4 regions of the Ruegeria sp. CRTD044 genome follow, and region 2 is predicted to be linked to each of the others. Evidence: riboswitches for the same ligand, from Rfam matches in the RefSeq annotation. Region 2 holds a riboswitch; each other region holds the start of a gene.
The links. Region 2 has a riboswitch for cobalamin ahead of AC2FNL_RS02210 (DUF1636 family protein). Riboswitches for the same ligand answer to the same signal wherever they lie in the genome.
Positions count from the first base shown of each region.

Region 1 (4,178 bases), on a different contig from region 2:
AGTTGTTGACCCTCAAGGCCGTGGACCGGCTGCAAAAGGCCGATGCGGTTCTGTTCGACGATCTCAGCAGCGGGCCGATCCTGAGCCATGCGCGCAAGGACGCCGACCTTGTGGGCGTGGGCAAGCGCGCCGGGCGGCCCTCGCCCAAGCAGGACCATGTCAGCCGCCTGCTGGTGGAGTACGCCCAGACCGGCCAAAGGATCGTGCGGCTGAAGTCGGGCGATGGCGGCCTGTTCGGGCGGCTCGAGGAGGAACTGGTGGCCCTGCGCGCCGCCGGCATCGCATACGAGATCATTCCGGGCATCCCCTCGGCCATTGCCGCGGCTGCGGCGGCGGGCATCCCGCTGACCCGCCGGCTGACCGCGCGGCGGGTGCAATTCGTCACCGGCCACGATGTCAGCGGCAAGCTGCCCGAGGACCTGAACCTGCCCGCGCTGGCCGACCCGGGTGCGACGACCGTAGTGTTCATGGGCAAGCGCACCTTTCCCCTGCTCGCGCAGACGCTGCACGCGCATGGGCTGCCGCTGGACACCCCTGCGCTGATGGCCGAGTCGGTCTCGACGCCTGAGCAATCGCTGTACCGGTCCACCGTCGGCGCCCTGGCCGAGCGCCTGGGTTCTGAGATCGGCACCGCGCCGGCGCTGATCCTTTATGGTCCGCTGGCGGAGAGCGACGATGATTGATCTGGTCTTGATCGGGATCGGCACCGGCAACCCGGACCACGTGACCTTTCAGGGCGCGCAGGCGATCCGCGCGGCCGATCTGATCCTGATCCCGCGCAAGGGCGCCAACAAGGCCGATCTGGCCGGCGTGCGCGAGGAAATCATCCGCATGGTCACCGACACACCGCCCCAAATCGCCTATTTCGACATCCCCGAGCGCCGGTCGCAGGATGGCTACCTGCGCGGCGTGGATGAATGGCACGACGCAATCGCCCTGCGCTGGCAGGACGCGATGGCCCGGCACCCCGAGGCGCGCACCGTCGCCCTGCTGATCTGGGGCGACCCGTCGCTCTATGACAGCTCGCTGCGAATCGCGGCGCGGCTGGACCCGCAGCCGAACACGACGGTGATCCCCGGCATCACGGCGCTGCAGGCGCTGACGGCGGCCCATGCCATGCCGATCAACGAAATCGGCGCGCCCTATCTGGTCACCACCGGCCGGCGCCTCCGCGACGAGGGCTGGCCCAGCGACACCGATACGGTTGCGGTGATGCTCGATGGCGAATGTTCGTTCCAGACTTTGGACATGGCCGATTTTGACATCTGGTGGGGGGCGTACGTGGGTATGTCCGAGCAGATCCTGATCAAAGGTCCGCTGGCGGATGTGGCCGACGAGATTCTCCGCACCCGCGCCGAGGCCCGCGCCCGGCACGGGTGGATCATGGACATCTACATTCTGAAAAAGCGCGGGAATTGATGCGAAAGGTCGCAAATGGCGATTGCGCCACAGCGGCATTCACGTCTAAATGGACGGGTCTGGTCCTGCCGGAGACATCCGGATGCTAAGAGGGAATTTGGTGCGGCCTGCGCGCAGGTCAAATCCAAAGCCGCCCCCGCGACTGTAAGCGGTGAGCCCTGTTCAACCAGCCACTCCCGATCCGTTCGGGGGGAAGGCGAACAGAGGCGCTGACCCGCAAGCCAGGAGACCTGCCAGGCGAACAATGAAACACCGGCCGTCGGGTGCGGCGGCACAGGAGGACAGAAAATGACGACACAAACGCAAACCGCATCAACGGCACGCGCTGGCATTCTTTCGGCAGTGTTCGCGGCAGCCCTGGGCCTGGGGATCATCACTCTGGCCGGTCACGTTCAGGCATCGGCGCTGCATGACGCCGCGCATGACGTGCGCCACGCAACCGGCTTCCCCTGCCACTAAACCAATGTTCAGTCGCATTCTGACCAGCGCGTTGTTCGCTGGTGCTGCAGCCGGGTTGATCGTCGCCCTGCTGCAGTTGGTATTCGTGCAGCCCGTGTTGCTGCATGCTGAACTGTATGAATCCGGAGAGTTGGTGCATTTCGGAGCCGAAGCCGTCTCGGCCCATCCCGAACTGCCGGGCATGTTCTCGGACCTGACCCGCGACGGGCTGAGCGTGGTGTTCACCATGCTGACCTATACCGGCTATGCGCTGGTTCTGGTCGCCCTGATGTCGCTGGCCGAAGCCCAGGGCCACCCGGTTGACGGGCGCACGGGCGTGCTGTGGGGCCTTGCCGGTTTCATCGCCTTTCACCTGGCGCCGGGCTTCACCCTGGCCCCCGAGGTTCCGGGCGTTGCCGCAGCCGATGTGTTTGCGCGGCAGATCTGGTGGTGGGCAACCGTCGCGGCTGCTGGTGTGGCCATGTGGCTGATCGCTTTCGGTGGCAACATCGTCAGCTATCTGGTTGCGGCCGTGCTGCTGATGGCCCCGCACCTGATCGGCGCACCGGAACCCGACGTGTTCACCGGGCCGGTTCCGACCGAGATCGGGGCCCTGTTCGCCGCACGCGCCTTCGGAGTGGGCCTTGTGGCCTGGGTGCTGCTGGGTTCGTTTGCCGGGTATTTCTGGCAAAGCGAGGGCAAGCGCGTCGAAGCCGCAGCCTGATCCCCGAAATCCCACGACCCGCCGGCGCCCAACCGGCGGGTCATTTGCTTTTTTAGGAAACAAGATGACACGCTCGCTTGCTCTTTTCGCGATCGGTCTGGTCTTTGGCGGGGGCGCCGGGTTCGTGCTGGCCGCAGCCAACGGCGTCACCTTCGACGGCCACGTCCATTCCGACCCCGCTCAACACGGCGGCCACCACGCCGAGGCCATGGCCCATGACCATAGCACCGCCATCAACCTGCCCGCCGGACCGGACGCGCCGGGGCTGGAGATCGCCGTCTCCCCCGACCCGATGGCAGGTTGGAACCTGAATGTGATGCCGCGGAACTTCACGTTCGCGCCCGAGCACGCCTCGCTGGACGACAAGCCCGGCGAAGGCCACGCGCATGTCTATGTGAACGGCGTCAAGCTGGCGCGGCTTTATGGCATCTGGATGCACATCCCGGACCTGCCCAAAGGCGAAACGACCATCGAGGTTTCGCTGAACGCCAACAGCCACAGCCCGCTGGCCGTGGATGGGGTGCCGGTCAGCGCGTCCGTCACGGTTCAGGTGGACTGAAGCGCAGGGATCCGCGCCCGCAGACACAAGCGAAGCCGCCCGCACGGCCGGGCGTCTTCGATCCAGCCGTTCGGGCTGTTCAGAATGGTCCGACAGGTCGCCGCAATGTCATTGGCATCGGCAACCGGATCGATCCCTGAAAACACGTAAGACGCCAGGCTTTCCCCCTGCATCGCCACCACGGTCGGCTCGTCGCAACCGCTGAAACAGGCGTGCTCGGCGACCTCGACCTGCCCGTCCAGTCCCGCGGCGCGCAGGGCGTCCAATACCGCCTGTCGCTCGGCCGGCTGGTCGCGCTCGCCCGCGCAGCTGCTGCAGATCAAAACACGCATGCCCCTCGCCTGCCTTTTCCGTTTCACATTGTCGCTTGTGCGGGTTTCGCACCTCCGGCGCAAGCCCGCCGCCCACGATATTGTGACTGTACGCAGCCGGGATTTCGGGAAGACTCGAGCAAACACGATCTGGAGAACCCGCGATGAAACATCTTGTGTTTTTCCTCGGCCTGCTGGCCCTTCCCGCGCTGGCTGCCGATATCGAACCCCGGCCGGGTTGGGCCGTCCACCCGACGTCCAAAACCCATGACGCGCTGGTGGCCGACACGATCGCAGCGGTCAAGGCAAACGGGATGGCCGTGGTCACCCAGGCCGGTCCGACTAAGGCCGCCGCCGCGCGCGGCATCACCATTCCGGGCAACCGGGTGATCGGCGTCTTCAACAACGACTACGCGGTGCGGGTTCTGGAACAATCGGTGCCCGCGATGATCGAGGCGCCGATCCGCCTGTACGTCACGGAAAACGAGGACGGGACCGCGACGCTGTCCTACAAGACACCCAGCCTTGTCTTTGCCCCCTACACCGGAGGCTCCGACACCTTGCCCGCGATCGCCGCAGAGTTGGACGCCAAATTCGCCGCCATCGCCGATTTGGCTGTCAAATAGTCACACTGACGTGATGCGGCTTGCGCCGGCCCGGAACCTCCGCAATCTGCTGCGCAACGGAACTTACGGAGCTTGTTCGATGCAGGACCTGTCCCCCCGCG
Region 1 is NZ_JBXWSP010000004.1:341,089-345,266, reverse strand. Features, by position in the region: gene cobA (uroporphyrinogen-III C-methyltransferase) at 1-683, shown strand, start outside; gene cobF (precorrin-6A synthase (deacetylating)) at 676-1,419, shown strand; cobalamin riboswitch at 1,463-1,671, shown strand; gene AC2FNL_RS04580 (CbtB domain-containing protein) at 1,708-1,878, shown strand; gene AC2FNL_RS04575 (CbtA family protein) at 1,883-2,581, shown strand; gene AC2FNL_RS04570 (hypothetical protein) at 2,646-3,140, shown strand; gene AC2FNL_RS04565 (DUF1636 family protein) at 3,128-3,472, opposite strand; gene AC2FNL_RS04560 (DUF302 domain-containing protein) at 3,616-4,077, shown strand; gene AC2FNL_RS04555 (thiamine pyrophosphate-binding protein) at 4,157-4,178, shown strand, end outside.
Region 1: it holds a riboswitch for cobalamin, as region 2 does, so the genes downstream of both, AC2FNL_RS04580 (CbtB domain-containing protein) here and AC2FNL_RS02210 (DUF1636 family protein) in region 2, are expected to answer to the same signal.

Region 2 (4,178 bases):
ATCGTTTTGCACGCGCCGCTTCTTCAGTTTGAAGGAGCTACGGTTCCAGACGTTGTTCCCAATGTACTTCTCATTGATCAGGATTTGATGCACGGTCCCGCGGGTCCAGGCGCGATCGAGGTCCGTTAGAATGCCGCGGGTATTCAGAGCCTCGGCAATTTCGGTTTCGGACTTTTGGCCTTCAACGAAGGCGAGGAAGATTTCTCGGACGACGGCGATCTCCTCTGCAGGGCCTGGGACTAGGGTGACGCGATCCGTCTGAATGCTCTTGTGCTCGCCGCGCTCCAGGATGCCTTTCGCGACCCCATGCTCGTCGATCAGCATGCGCCGCAGGCCGAAGCCGGGCGGACCGCCTTGGCGATAGCCCAGTTCGATCAAACGGCTTTGACCGATGAAGACCTTTTGCGAGAGTTCCCGGCTGTACTCGCCTGCCATGGCGCGCTTGACGCCTTTGACGATGGTGGAGACCGGGCTGCCGTCGTTTTCGAACTGCTCGGCGCAATAGATGACGGAGATGCCGGCGCGTTTGCAGATGTACTCGTAATAGGCGCTTTCGTCCGCATCCTGAAACCGACCCCAGCGGCTGATATCGTAAACGAGCACCGCTTCGAAATCGGCTTTGCCGGATTGAATATCGTCGATGAGCTGCTTGAGCCCATCTCGGCCCTGGATCCTTAGACCGCTCTTTCCCTCATCCGAATAGGTGCGGACGATCTCGATCCCGCGCTGCTCCGCGTAATGCGCGATCGAGTCAGACTGGTTCTCGGTCGAATAGCGTTGGTGCTCGGTCGACATCCGGACGTATTGAGCGGCGAGCCGAGGCTGCGCTCCCTTTGGCGCCATTGCGCCTCCGTCATGTCCGTCCCTCCAGCTCAAGAACCGAGCCTTTCATTTTTCGCCTTCGGCAAGTCACGGGAAATGCCTGTGATTCCATGGTGCCGAAGCATAGACGCGGAGGTTCGGAAAAATGTTTCCTAAGATGGGCAAGACTTTTCCAGATGACGACGAACGAAAGGTCGATCGATTAAAATACCAAATGGCAATTGCAGCGGCGCTGAAGCATGAGCTCGGCGGATCTCATCGGGCGATCAAGATCGTGATGCGCTGGACGGGTGTCTCGGAGCGAACGGCCAAGAACTGGCTCGCAGGCTCCCACGGTCCGGCTGGAGAGCATCTGGTCGAGCTCATGCGGAATTCGAACGAGGTGTTGGCTGCGGTGCTTGTGTTGTCCGGGCGAGGCGAGTTGAAGATTGGGGCGGGACTTCACGAAACTCGCGAGGCCCTTCTTCAGGTGCTCAATGTCTTGGACGGCCTTCTCGGAACTTCCGAGGCAGGGGCGGGTGAAAGCGAGTAGGCGGTGTTTCGCGCCAGGTGCGCGGCACTCCTGAGTAGAGTGACGTTCAGTTCGAAGTCGCTTCGCTCGATCAAAACCGAGAAAATTCAAAAAGTTAGAAAATCGCCCGGAGTTCGCAGGGTGTTCCCGTGTGCCGCCATTTTAGTAGAGACTGGTTCGCATTGGTCTCCCAGCACCGCCATTACCCATTGATATGGCTAAAATAGTGAAGGGCTTGCTTTCAAGTTCTACACTTTTGCTGCGCGCCTTCGCCGGTGCTCCGCCAGCTTCAAGCACCGTTTGGCAGATGAGCTGCTCTTGCCGGGCGGTGACATCGAACGTCTCAGAGACCAGCCTGTCACTCAGCACTGTCTGGGGTGGGCCAGGTGACGGCATCCACCGACAGCAAAGGCGCGCTCATGAGGCGCAATCCGCATCTTCCGAAGACGCAGCCATCGCGGCTGGAATGCGGGCCAGTGTTGCGTGGCGAAGCCCGGCCGGGCAGTCGACCGAGTTGCACCATCCATCGCGCAACTGCTGGTACAGCCGGGCGAATTCCACCAATGCCCCGGTCTCTTCAGACGTCAGGCCGCCAAACAGGTAATATGCCTTGCCCGGCGCGTGATAGGCGACGGTACAGGGCCGGTTGCACCCGGCCATGCAGGCGGCACCGGAAACGTCAAAACCTGTCAAACCGTCGTCTTCGGCCAGCGCGGCGCGCAATCGTCCGATCAGGTCAGGTCCGGGGCGTACGGCTGCACCCTTGGGTCGGCAAGATAGGCAAACCGCGATGTGATGTGTTGATTGTCGGTTCATTTCGCCCTCCGCGAAATCGCGGGCCGGACAGGGAACCAGTCATGTCAGCGGCGTAAGCCGAAAATGCCATCTTGGCCTCCTTCCGGGACACCCCGCCCGGGTTGAGTTGCGTTTGATGATGGCAGGTCTCCTGACTCGCGGTGTATGGCTTGCCCCGCCTTCCCAGACCTATCGGCCCAGTGGCATCCGGGGGTCGCACACCGCCCACAGTTGCGGGGGCAGTCACGGAATTGGCGTCAGAACGGCGCCGCACCGTATTCCCTTTTACCCGACCGCCAAAACGATCGGGAACCATCAGCGCCAATCTCATCAATGAATCGGGCTGCACTGTCAACGACGTTCTGAGCGGCTGCGTGATCGAGGAATCCAAGCGCCCGTTCAGCACCAGCTGAGCGATAGGCCGTGCAGCGAACTACGGTGTTTCAACCAAGTGGATTCGGATAGCCCGGAAGGTCCGGAGACACAGCGGCGCAAGCGGGTAGATGGCAAAACCTCTGTGAGCGGCCTCGCCTTTTCCCTTTGAATGCAGAATCCTATCTTCGGCAAACGTACGAAAATTTACGCGCGGAAAAATCATTGATTTATCCTGTAATTGATTCAAACATACGAATTCGACACAACTTTAGCTTTACCTCCGTTGTTGTCGCTGTCGCCCGTTTCGTCGGGCCCTTCCGACTGCTGGAGTGAGTGCTGGCGGTCGGAAGGCATTTCACGAAGATCAGCGTTGGGAGGACGCGGTGCCCGGACTTAACGTACGATCCCTCCCTCGAAAGTTCGCACCGGCTTTTGCCCATGACGTCATTGCGTCAGCACGCTTTGTTCACGGTCCCGGGGATCAGCAGAAATCCTGTCTGCCAGCCACGTCATTGGCGACAGACTTTTTTGGAACGGGAATTACCAGACCGGGGTATGCTCGAATGACTGCATAGACGTAAGCGCGCGAAAAAGAGGCCACATATTCCACATGTATCGACAAACCCAAAAGGAGAAGAAAGTGATTAACAAAGTCATGATGATTTCAGGCGCGACGTGTTTCGCACTACTAGCGGCCTGCGACGATACGAGCACGTCAAGTGCATCCGCCGAACTGACGCCCGCTCAACAGGCGTGTCTGCGAGACGTGGCCAAAACAACCAACAATTCGCAAGTGGTCGTGCTCTCATCCGCGTTCAGCGAGGCTGGAACACAAGTCACCGTTGGGGTTGGAGAGGATCGGGCTCCGTGGAATTGTATTGCCTACAGTGATGGCGCGACAGCCGGTATTGAGTTCCTGGGCGACGAAGGCGCGTTGTGACCGGTTTGATGCGTAGCCGAAATCGGCTGCGCAGCGCTGGCTTGATACTCTGAGGTCCGGCATGGTCTGCAGAATAACCATCATCGCGTTTGCGACCCTTTACCTGTTGGCGTTGTTTGCGTTCCTGACCGGTACCTTTGGCTGGTTCGGACAGGAACGAGACCCGTTGTCCGGCGTGTTCCTTTTGCCGCTGGGACTGCCCTGGGTACTTGCCGTGGACCTTTTCTCAGAGGCCGCCAAACCGTGGCTCGCGGCGATTGCACCGGTGCTCAACCTGCTGGCACTGGTTTTGATATGCAGATGGGCACGCGGTTTGCGCCAGAAATGAAGGCGGAACTCTTTCCCGCAAAATTGGAGGAAAACATGGGAAAAGTGATCTTGGGGCTTGTGATCGGGCTCATCCTCGGCGTGGTTGGAGCGATGACCTTGGGCGGCGGGGCCGCGATGGGTGTCGGCGTTGCGACAGGCTTGTCCGCCGGTGTGTGCACCACATTGAAGGGAGCCCAGGCCGAGAACCTGATCACCGCCGAGCAAGCAGATCAGATCCTCAATCGCGTGAATTTCGAAATGGCGTCATTGCAAGGAATTGAAACGACGGACGAGATCGTCGGCAGCGCACAGGCATGCGACGAGTTTCTGGCAGAGTTGCGGGAAGCGCAGTGAGGTTTCTGCTCACCGGAAACATAACATTTACGATAGACCGACAGAGGACCTGCTTATGAAACGCAGTTTTTT
Region 2 is NZ_JBXWSP010000003.1:244,172-248,349, forward strand. Features, by position in the region: gene AC2FNL_RS02200 (recombinase family protein) at 1-843, opposite strand, end outside; gene AC2FNL_RS02205 (hypothetical protein) at 980-1,354, shown strand; gene AC2FNL_RS02210 (DUF1636 family protein) at 1,751-2,149, opposite strand; cobalamin riboswitch at 2,253-2,460, opposite strand; gene AC2FNL_RS02215 (hypothetical protein) at 3,114-3,443, shown strand; gene AC2FNL_RS02220 (hypothetical protein) at 3,505-3,771, shown strand; gene AC2FNL_RS02225 (hypothetical protein) at 3,768-4,106, shown strand; gene AC2FNL_RS02230 (hypothetical protein) at 4,162-4,178, shown strand, end outside.

Region 3 (4,178 bases), on a different contig from region 2:
GGCCGAGACTTCCTCGAGCGCCTTCAGCAGCAACTGCCACATCCGGGTCAGCACCCGCATCGGCAGCGCCTCGGCCATCTGCTGTCCGCGGGTGCGCTCATCGGGTGAGACGGTGGGATCTTCTGCCGCGTCAGGGGTGATCTTCACCACCGAGACCCAATGCGTGATTTCGGCCAGATCGCGCAGCACCGCCAGCGGGTCGGCGCCCTCGGCATATTGCGCGCCCAGTTCGGTCAAGGCCCCGGCCGCATCGCCACGCAGGATCATGTCCATCAGGTCAAGAACGCGGCCCCGGTCGGCCAGTCCCAGCATCGCGCGCACCTGATCGGCGGTGGTTTCGCCGGCACCATGGCTGATTGCCTGGTCCAGCAGCGAGGTCGCATCCCGGGCCGAGCCTTCGGCGGCGCGGGTGATTAGGGCCAGCGCGTCATCCGAGATTTCCGCGCCCTCGGCGGTGGCGATCTTGCGCAGCAGGCCGATCATCACTTCGGGTTCGATCCGGCGCAGGTCGAACCGTTGGCAGCGCGACAGCACGGTGACCGGAACCTTGCGGATCTCGGTCGTGGCAAAGATGAACTTTACGTGTTCGGGCGGTTCCTCCAGCGTTTTCAGCAGCGCGTTGAAGGCGCTGGTCGACAGCATGTGGACTTCGTCGATGATGTAGATCTTGTAGCGCGCGCTGGCGGCGCGATAGCGCACGCTGTCGATGATCTCGCGGATGTCGCCCACGCCGGTGCGGCTGGCGGCGTCCATTTCCAGCACGTCCACATGGCGACCTTCCATGATGGCCACGCAATGCTCGCACTGGCCGCAGGGTTCGGTCGTTGGGCCGCCATTGCCGTCGGGGCCGATGCAGTTCATGCCCTTGGCGATGATCCGGGCCGTGGTCGTCTTGCCGGTGCCGCGGATGCCGGTCATGATGAAGGCCTGCGCGATCCGGTCCGCCTCGAACGCGTTTTTCAGCGTGCGCACCATGGCATCCTGACCGACCAGGTCGGCAAAGGTTTCCGGGCGGTATTTTCGGGCGAGAACCTGATAGGCGGGGCTGGACTGTGTGGTCATGTCTGCTCTGACGGATTCGTACTGACGATGCAGGGTAGAGTTCCCGGTGCCCCGCGTCCACAGCGCCGGTGCAGGTTTTTCGCTTTGGCGAGCGCGCGGTGTGAGGCATACTGCGCGGATCAAGTTCAATCAGCCAGTTTCGGGGGGAACGTCTGATGACAAATCTTGTGGTTCATGCATTGCAGGTGGGTGGCGGTACGCTGGCCCTGACCTCGGTTCCCGGCGGTGGCGGCGACTATGAGGGAGACCTGGACCTGATTTCAGCCTGGGCGCCGGGGCTGGTGATTTCGATGACAACCCTTGCCGAACTGGTTTCTGTGGGTGCAGGCGAATTGGGCTGTGACATTCATCGGCGCGCCTGTCGGTGGGCGCATCTGCCGGTCGCCGACTTCTCGGCGCCGTCGACCGAGATATCCGGCCGCTGGCCCGAAGTCAGTGCCGCCGCCCGCCATGCGCTGTCGGGCGGCGGGCGGGTACTGGTCCACTGCCGGGGCGGTTGCGGGCGGTCGGGCATGGTTGTTCTGCGCTTGATGATCGAAAGCGGCGAGCAGCCGGAACAGGCCCTGAAACGCCTGCGGGCCGTACGCCCCTGCGCGGTCGAAACCGATGCTCAGATGGACTGGGCCATCGCCCCGGCGCGCGAGGCACTGGCGACCTGACCTTCAGGCGGTTGCGCGGAACTCGCGCTTGGCCCTGACCACGGGCATGATCGCCGTGGCCTGCAGCATCGCACAGGGTCGATCACCAATGACCTGTGCGGGCAGGGCGTCGCGCTGGTCGTCAAACAGCATGTCGGCAAAGGTATCAAGGCAGTCGGACGGGGTATCGGCGGCCGCTCCGCAATACACGCGGATCCGTTCGGGACGTGCATCGAACCGCGCCGTGCAGCCATGTTCGCAATGGGCCAGTTCGCTGCTGCCTTCCACTTGGAAGTCGGGGGATGTAGCGGCCTGCGCCGTCGCCATTGCCTGCGCGATGGCCCGTGCCATGCGCGCCAGTGCCGGGCAGGTCTTTCCGGTGCGCTGGCAGATTGTTGCCGCGAATTCATGGGTGTCGGTCTTCCAAATCATGTTGCGCCCTCCGCGCGCTGGGCGGGGTGGATTTGGACAGACGCCGGTTTCAAGGCCAGACCCTGCCCGGACACCCCGTCCGAGTTTCGGTTTCACGTTTGATGGCAGGTCTCCTGACTTGCGGGTCTTTGCTTTGCCGACCTTCCCAACCTTGCGGTCAGTGGTTTTTCGGCATCGCTCTCCGCCTACAGTTGCGGGGGCAGTCGCGGCCTTGGTCCGCTCCGGAGTTCCGGGTTGGACCGCACCGTGTTCCCTTTTCATCCCGGGCCGAAACGGCACGGGAACCATCCCCTCATCGCTAGCGGTGTATCCGCGATCGAGTCAAGACGGTTTCAGCCCGGTTGCCGGAGTGAGTCCCAAGGGAACAGATCAGGCAGTCTGCGCAGCACATTCGAATCCCTGCGGGCACGGGCCAATTGCCAGCCGCCCTGCATCACGATGAACAGGGTATCCGCAGCATTTTCGGGGTCGGAAACTCCGAGCCGCGCGGCGTGGTTTCGAACTTCGATGATCCAGCTTTCATACAGACGGTCGGCATGCTCCCGAAACGCGCGGTTGTCGGGGCTTTCGAACAGGGTGGCGGCGATGGGGCAGGTCTCCCATTGCGCCGAGGTATCGAACAGCTTCGCGATTTTGTGGCACAGGGTGGTGACCCCGTCGCGAAAATCCGCGGCGTCGTCGAATGCCGCAGCGATCATGTTCAACATCCCGTCCGAGGCCCAACTGGCCGCCGCCAGGGCCAGATCCGGCTTGCCCTTTGGAAAATGGTGATACAGCGAACCTTTGGGGGCCTGCGCTTCGGCCAGCAATTCCGCCAGACCGACACCGTTATAGCCCGAGCGCTGGAACAGTTTGGCGGCAGTCACGATCAGGCGATCTTTGGTGTTTGGTGGACGTTGGGTCATGCAGGCCGAATATTGACAGCCCTAGACCAAATGGTCCAGACACAAAGTATTAGACCGATCGGTCCAGAGTGTTTGGAGGCAAAGATGTTGGATTCGCAGCACGCGGTTGACGTGGAAGACTTTCAGTTTCCGTCGGGCCAGACCCAGCTGGCGGCGCGGCTTTACACTCCGGCGGTCGAGCCGCAAACCGTTGTGGTCCTGAACGGCGCAACAGGAGTGCCACGTGACTACTATCAGCACTTTGCTCGCTGGCTGGCCGCCGAGCGCGGTATGGCTTGCCTGACATATGATTACCGGGATTTCGAGCATTCGCTGACCGGGCGGCTGAAGGACTCGAAGGCCACGATGGCGGACTGGGCGCTGATCGACATGCCCGCAGCGCGTGCCGAGATGCGCCGTCGCTACCCGCAGGCAAAACTGTGGGTGATCGGGCATTCGGTCGGTGGAATGCTGGGTCCGCTGCAACCGGAAATCGAACAGATCGACCGGATGATCTGTGTGTGCGCAGGTTTGGTGACGGTGGCTGATCACCCGTGGCCCTACAAGGGCTTGGCGACTCTGTTCTGGTATGGCCATGTGCCACCTCTGGTGCGTCTCCTGGGGTACCTGCCAGGGAAACTACTGGGATTCGGAGCCGACTTGCCGGCTGGCGTCTATTGGCAATGGCGCAAGTGGTGTACATCGCCCACCAGCTATCTGCCCGAACTTGGTGACACGCTTCCCCAGGCGGATTGGAGCCGGGCGAACGCCACGGCGGATATCATTGCGTTTGAGGATGACCAGACAGTGCCACCGCCCGCCGTCTGGCGGCTGGCTGAACTCTATGGTCCGACCGCCCGTCGGCACTTGTTGGAGGCCAAGGATTTCGGACTGTCCGAAATCGGTCATATCGGCGCCTTCGCCCGCCGCAGCAGTGCCGTTTGGCCGCGATTGATCGCCTGACTCGCCCGTAAGCGCGGTTTTCAGGAACAACGACAAAATGCAGAGGTTGGATTGACCCGGCCGAATACGCGGCGCGGCGTCAAGTGAGAGGTTGGACATCGACCCAAGCGGGGCTCGTTGTGGCTGCTTCCTTCCGGACCTGACCAGGTTGGCGAGGCGCTTGCCCGCGCCAACCTCTCGACCGCCGATATAGGCATCA
Region 3 is NZ_JBXWSP010000019.1:49,716-53,893, reverse strand. Features, by position in the region: gene AC2FNL_RS16480 (DNA polymerase III subunit gamma/tau) at 1-1,062, opposite strand, end outside; gene AC2FNL_RS16475 (protein-tyrosine phosphatase family protein) at 1,218-1,721, shown strand; gene AC2FNL_RS16470 (hypothetical protein) at 1,725-2,132, opposite strand; cobalamin riboswitch at 2,219-2,434, opposite strand; gene AC2FNL_RS16465 (TetR/AcrR family transcriptional regulator) at 2,465-3,037, opposite strand; gene AC2FNL_RS16460 (alpha/beta hydrolase family protein) at 3,122-3,979, shown strand; RNA gene ffs (signal recognition particle sRNA small type) at 4,061-4,159, opposite strand.
Region 3: it holds a riboswitch for cobalamin, as region 2 does, so the genes downstream of both, AC2FNL_RS16470 (hypothetical protein) here and AC2FNL_RS02210 (DUF1636 family protein) in region 2, are expected to answer to the same signal.

Region 4 (4,178 bases), on a different contig from region 2:
CACCGCGTCCGAGGCAGCGGGCGACGGCAGGCAGGTGATGACCGCATCGCAATCGCGCATCATCTGCGCCGGGCTTTCACCGGCCTTAGCGCCCTTGGCGGAGAACTCCGCCACAAGATCGGGGTTAAGGTCGTATACCGTCAGGTCGATACCGTTGCGCAGCAGCGACCCCGACAGCTTGCCCCCCACATTGCCCAAACCGATGAACCCGACCTTCATGTTCTGCCCTCCTGCAGGCGCAATTTCGTTGGCCCGAGTATTTCCGTTGCCCACCGACAAAAGAAACGAATAAAAAGTCAGTTTAGATGCAAAAAATTTTGGTGCTGAATGGACCGCCTGCCCAATCCGGCCTGGCTGCGCAGCTTCGAGGCCGCTGCCCGCCACCTGAATTTCACAACCGCCGCGCAGGAACTGGGCCTGACGCAAACGGCGGTGTCGCTGCATATCCGCTCGCTCGAGGCGGACCTCGGGCAGCCGCTTTTTGCCCGCAACGCACGACACCTGTCGCTGACGGAGCTGGGCCAGTCCTATGCGCTGACCGTGCGCCGGGCGTTGTCGGATATCGCGCTATCCACCAACAGCTTGTTCGCCCCCGCCTCGCGACAGGCGTTGACCATCCGGGCGGCGATATCGTCGATGACCTACTGGATCGCGGCCGAGCTGCCCGCGTTCAGCGCGCAGCACCCCGAGATCCCCGTGCGGCTGGTGTCGCATATCTGGAACGACTCGGCCGCGCCTGCCGATGTGGACGTGGAAATCCGGCTGGGCTATGGCGACTGGCCCGGTGTTGCGGCCGACCGGCTGTGCTCGGAGCGGCTGGTGCCCATCTGCCGGGCGCAGGACCCGGCGCCAGACCTGCGCAACGGCCCGTTGATTCACATTCTGGGATACGAGGACAACTGGGCGCGGTACGCCGAGGCCACGAGCATCGACCTGCCCGACCGCCCCGCGCGCCATTCGGCGGATACGACCGTCACGGCACTGCAACTGGTGATGGCCGGCGCGGGCTACGCCACCGTTCTGGAGCGGTTCGCGCTCAACGCCATCGCCCAGGGCGCGCCGATCCGGATTGCGGGGCCGGCGATTCCCTTTACCCAGTCGCACTACCTGATCCGCAGCGTCAGCGCGGCGCCTCCGTCCATCCCCGCCCAGTTGTTCCTCGCGTGGTTGCGCGACCGATTGGCCGGTGATGCCGCGGATTGACCCCGGCAAGTCGCTTTTTCGATCCGACGCAAAGCACTTGCCCCTGCGCGCTTGACAACCCCCCTGCCCGTACCGCATGTCGCTTGCGTTGGTGTCTGTGCAAGCAGATGAAAAGGGAATGCGTCAGCGGTTTTCCGTCAAACGCAGCCGCCCCCGCGACCGTGACCGGAGAGGGTGCCCAAATGCCACTGGCCGCAGGCCGGGAAGGCGGGACATCCGACAGAGCACCGCTCTGACATCCGCAAGCCGGGAGACCTGCCAACGCCCGAAGACAAACCGGACGGGGTGTTCCGGTGTCGGGCCCATGTCCGCAACGTGGCCCGCGCATACCCCGTCCCCCGACAACCGAGTGAGGGGGGATGAGAGACGTGACCGAAACCACACCAGTCGAGCTGCTGGTCTGCACCACCTGCCGACGCGGGCTGCCCATCGAGGACGACGCCCAGCGCCCCGGCACGCTGCTGCACAAGGCGCTGGCCGCCGCCGACCTGCCCGAAGGCATCACCCTGAAGCCGGTCGAATGCCTGTCGAACTGCGATCAGGGTTGCTCGATCGTTCTGCGCGGCGGGCCGTCGCGCTGGACCTTCGTCTATGAGAACCTCAACGAATCCGACCATGTCGAGATCATCGTCGAAGGCGCCACCAAGTACCTGGCCGCCGATGATGGCCTTGTGAAATGGCGCGACCGCCCTGAACATTTCCGCAAGAACTGCGCCGCCCGCATACCCCCGATTGGAGCCTGAGCATGAGCACCCTCGAAAAACTTCCCGTCACTGTCATCACCGGCTTTCTCGGCTCGGGCAAGACCACGCTGATCCGCCACCTGATGTCCGAGCCGCAGGGCAAGCGGCTGGCCGTGGTGGTCAACGAATTCGGCGATGTGGGCGTCGATGGCGAGATCCTGAAAAGCTGCGCCATCCCCGATTGCCCAGCGGAGAACATCATGGAACTGGCCAATGGCTGCATCTGCTGCACCGTGGCCGACGATTTCATCCCCACGATCGAGGCGCTGATGGCGCTGGACCCGCGTCCCGATCACATCCTGATCGAAACCAGCGGTCTGGCCCTGCCGAAACCGCTGCTCAAGGCGTTCGACTGGCCCGATATCCGCTCCAAGATCACTGTGGACGGCGTGATCGCCCTGGCCGATGCCGAGGCCGTGGCCGCGGGCCGTTTCGCCCCGAATGTCGCGGCGGTGGACGCCCAGCGCATGGCCGATGACTCGATCGACCACGAAACGCCCCTGTCCGAGGTGTTCGAGGATCAGATCTCGTGCGCCGACATCATCCTTCTGACCAAACCCGACCTGGCCGGCCCCGAAGGCGTGGCCAAGGCGCGCGAGGTCATCGCCGCCGAGGCGCCGCGCCCCCTGCCCGTAGTCGAGGTTGCCGAGGGCGCGGTGGACGTGCGCGTGGTGCTGGGACTGGAAGCCGCAGCCGAAGACGACATGGACGCCCGCCCCTCGCATCACGATGGCCATGACGACCACGAACATGACGATTTCGAAAGCATCGTTGTCGAGTTGCCCGAACAGACCGATCCGGCGCAGTTGGTCGCCAAAATCGAGCGTCTGGCAAACGAGCTGAACATCCTGCGTGTTAAGGGCTATGCCGCCGTTCAGGGCAAGCCGATGCGCCTGCTGGTTCAGGCGGTCGGCGCGCGGGTGCGGCACCAGTATGACCGCCCGTGGAAGCCGGACGAAGAGCGCCGCTCGCGCCTTGTTGTCATCGCCGAGCATCACGACATCGACGAGGCTGCGATCCGCGGCATCCTGACGGGCGTCACCGAGGCCGCCGAGTAAGCACCGATGCACGTCGTCTTTCGCGAAAGCCACGGGCTCGAGGAAACCGAGACCCCGACCGATCTGGGCCAGAGCCCAGCGGATCTGGTGGTGCTGTCCTTTTCGGACAGCGATCTGGGTGCCTTCGCAGCCGGATGGCATCGCGGCGGCGGGCCCGAGGGGCGGATGCCCTCGTTGCGGCTGGCCAACCTGACGGCGCTTAAACACCCGCTGTCGGTCGATACCTATGTCGAACAGACGCTTCAGGGCGCCAAGGGCATCCTGATCCGGCTGATCGGCGGCGTGCCCTATTGGTCCTACGGGTTGCAACAGGTGCTGGCTCTGGCGCAGGCCAAAGGCATCGCGCTGGCGGTGCTGCCCGCCGACGGGCGCGAGGATACGCGGCTGGACGACTATTCCACCCTGCCGGTCTCGACCCTGCGGCGGCTGGCGCATCTGTGCGATACCGGCGGCGAGGTCGCGGCCCAGGCGGCGCTGGCGCAGATGGCGCTGGCGGCGGGGCTGTATGCCGGTCCGGTGATCGGGGCCAAGACACTACCCGACTGCGGTACGTGGTGCCCGGATCGCGGCGTGATTGCGCCCGAGGACGCATTCGCGGGCGAAGGTCGGCGCATCATCGTAACCTTCTACCGCGCCTACCTGACCTCGGCCGATACCGCGCCGGTCGCGGCCCTGATCCGGGAAATCCGCGCGCGGGGTCATCAGGCGGTGGGGCTGTTTGGGCCCTCGCTCAAGGCGCCTGCGGCGGCTAAATGGCTGGCCGAGAACATCCCCGCGATGGCACCCTCGGCGATCATCAATGCCACCTCGTTTTCGGGCAAAGGCGCGTCGGGCACATCGCCCTTGGACGTGGCGGGCGTGCCGGTGTTCCAGGTCGCGCTGGCGACCTCGCGCCGCAAGGCCTGGGCCGAGGCCGAACGCGGCCTGTCGCCTGCCGATCTGGCCATGCATGTGGTGCTGCCCGAAGTGGACGGGCGCATCTCGGCCGGTGTCGCCTCGTTCAAGGAACCGGGCAAGCGCGACCCGCATCTGGAATATTCCCGCTTCGCCCACCGCCCCGAGCCCAACCGGATCACCGCGATCGTCGACCGGGCGATGGCCTGGGTGGGCCTGGCCGAGAAACCAAAGGCGCAACAGGTCCCCGCGCTGGTCCTGTCCACCTATCCGGGCAAAG
Region 4 is NZ_JBXWSP010000004.1:355,047-359,224, reverse strand. Features, by position in the region: gene AC2FNL_RS04660 (NAD(P)-dependent oxidoreductase) at 1-219, opposite strand, end outside; gene AC2FNL_RS04655 (LysR family transcriptional regulator) at 328-1,203, shown strand; cobalamin riboswitch at 1,276-1,480, shown strand; gene AC2FNL_RS04650 (DUF1636 family protein) at 1,563-1,946, shown strand; gene cobW (cobalamin biosynthesis protein CobW) at 1,949-3,004, shown strand; gene cobN (cobaltochelatase subunit CobN) at 3,011-4,178, shown strand, end outside.
Region 4: it holds a riboswitch for cobalamin, as region 2 does, so the genes downstream of both, AC2FNL_RS04650 (DUF1636 family protein) here and AC2FNL_RS02210 (DUF1636 family protein) in region 2, are expected to answer to the same signal.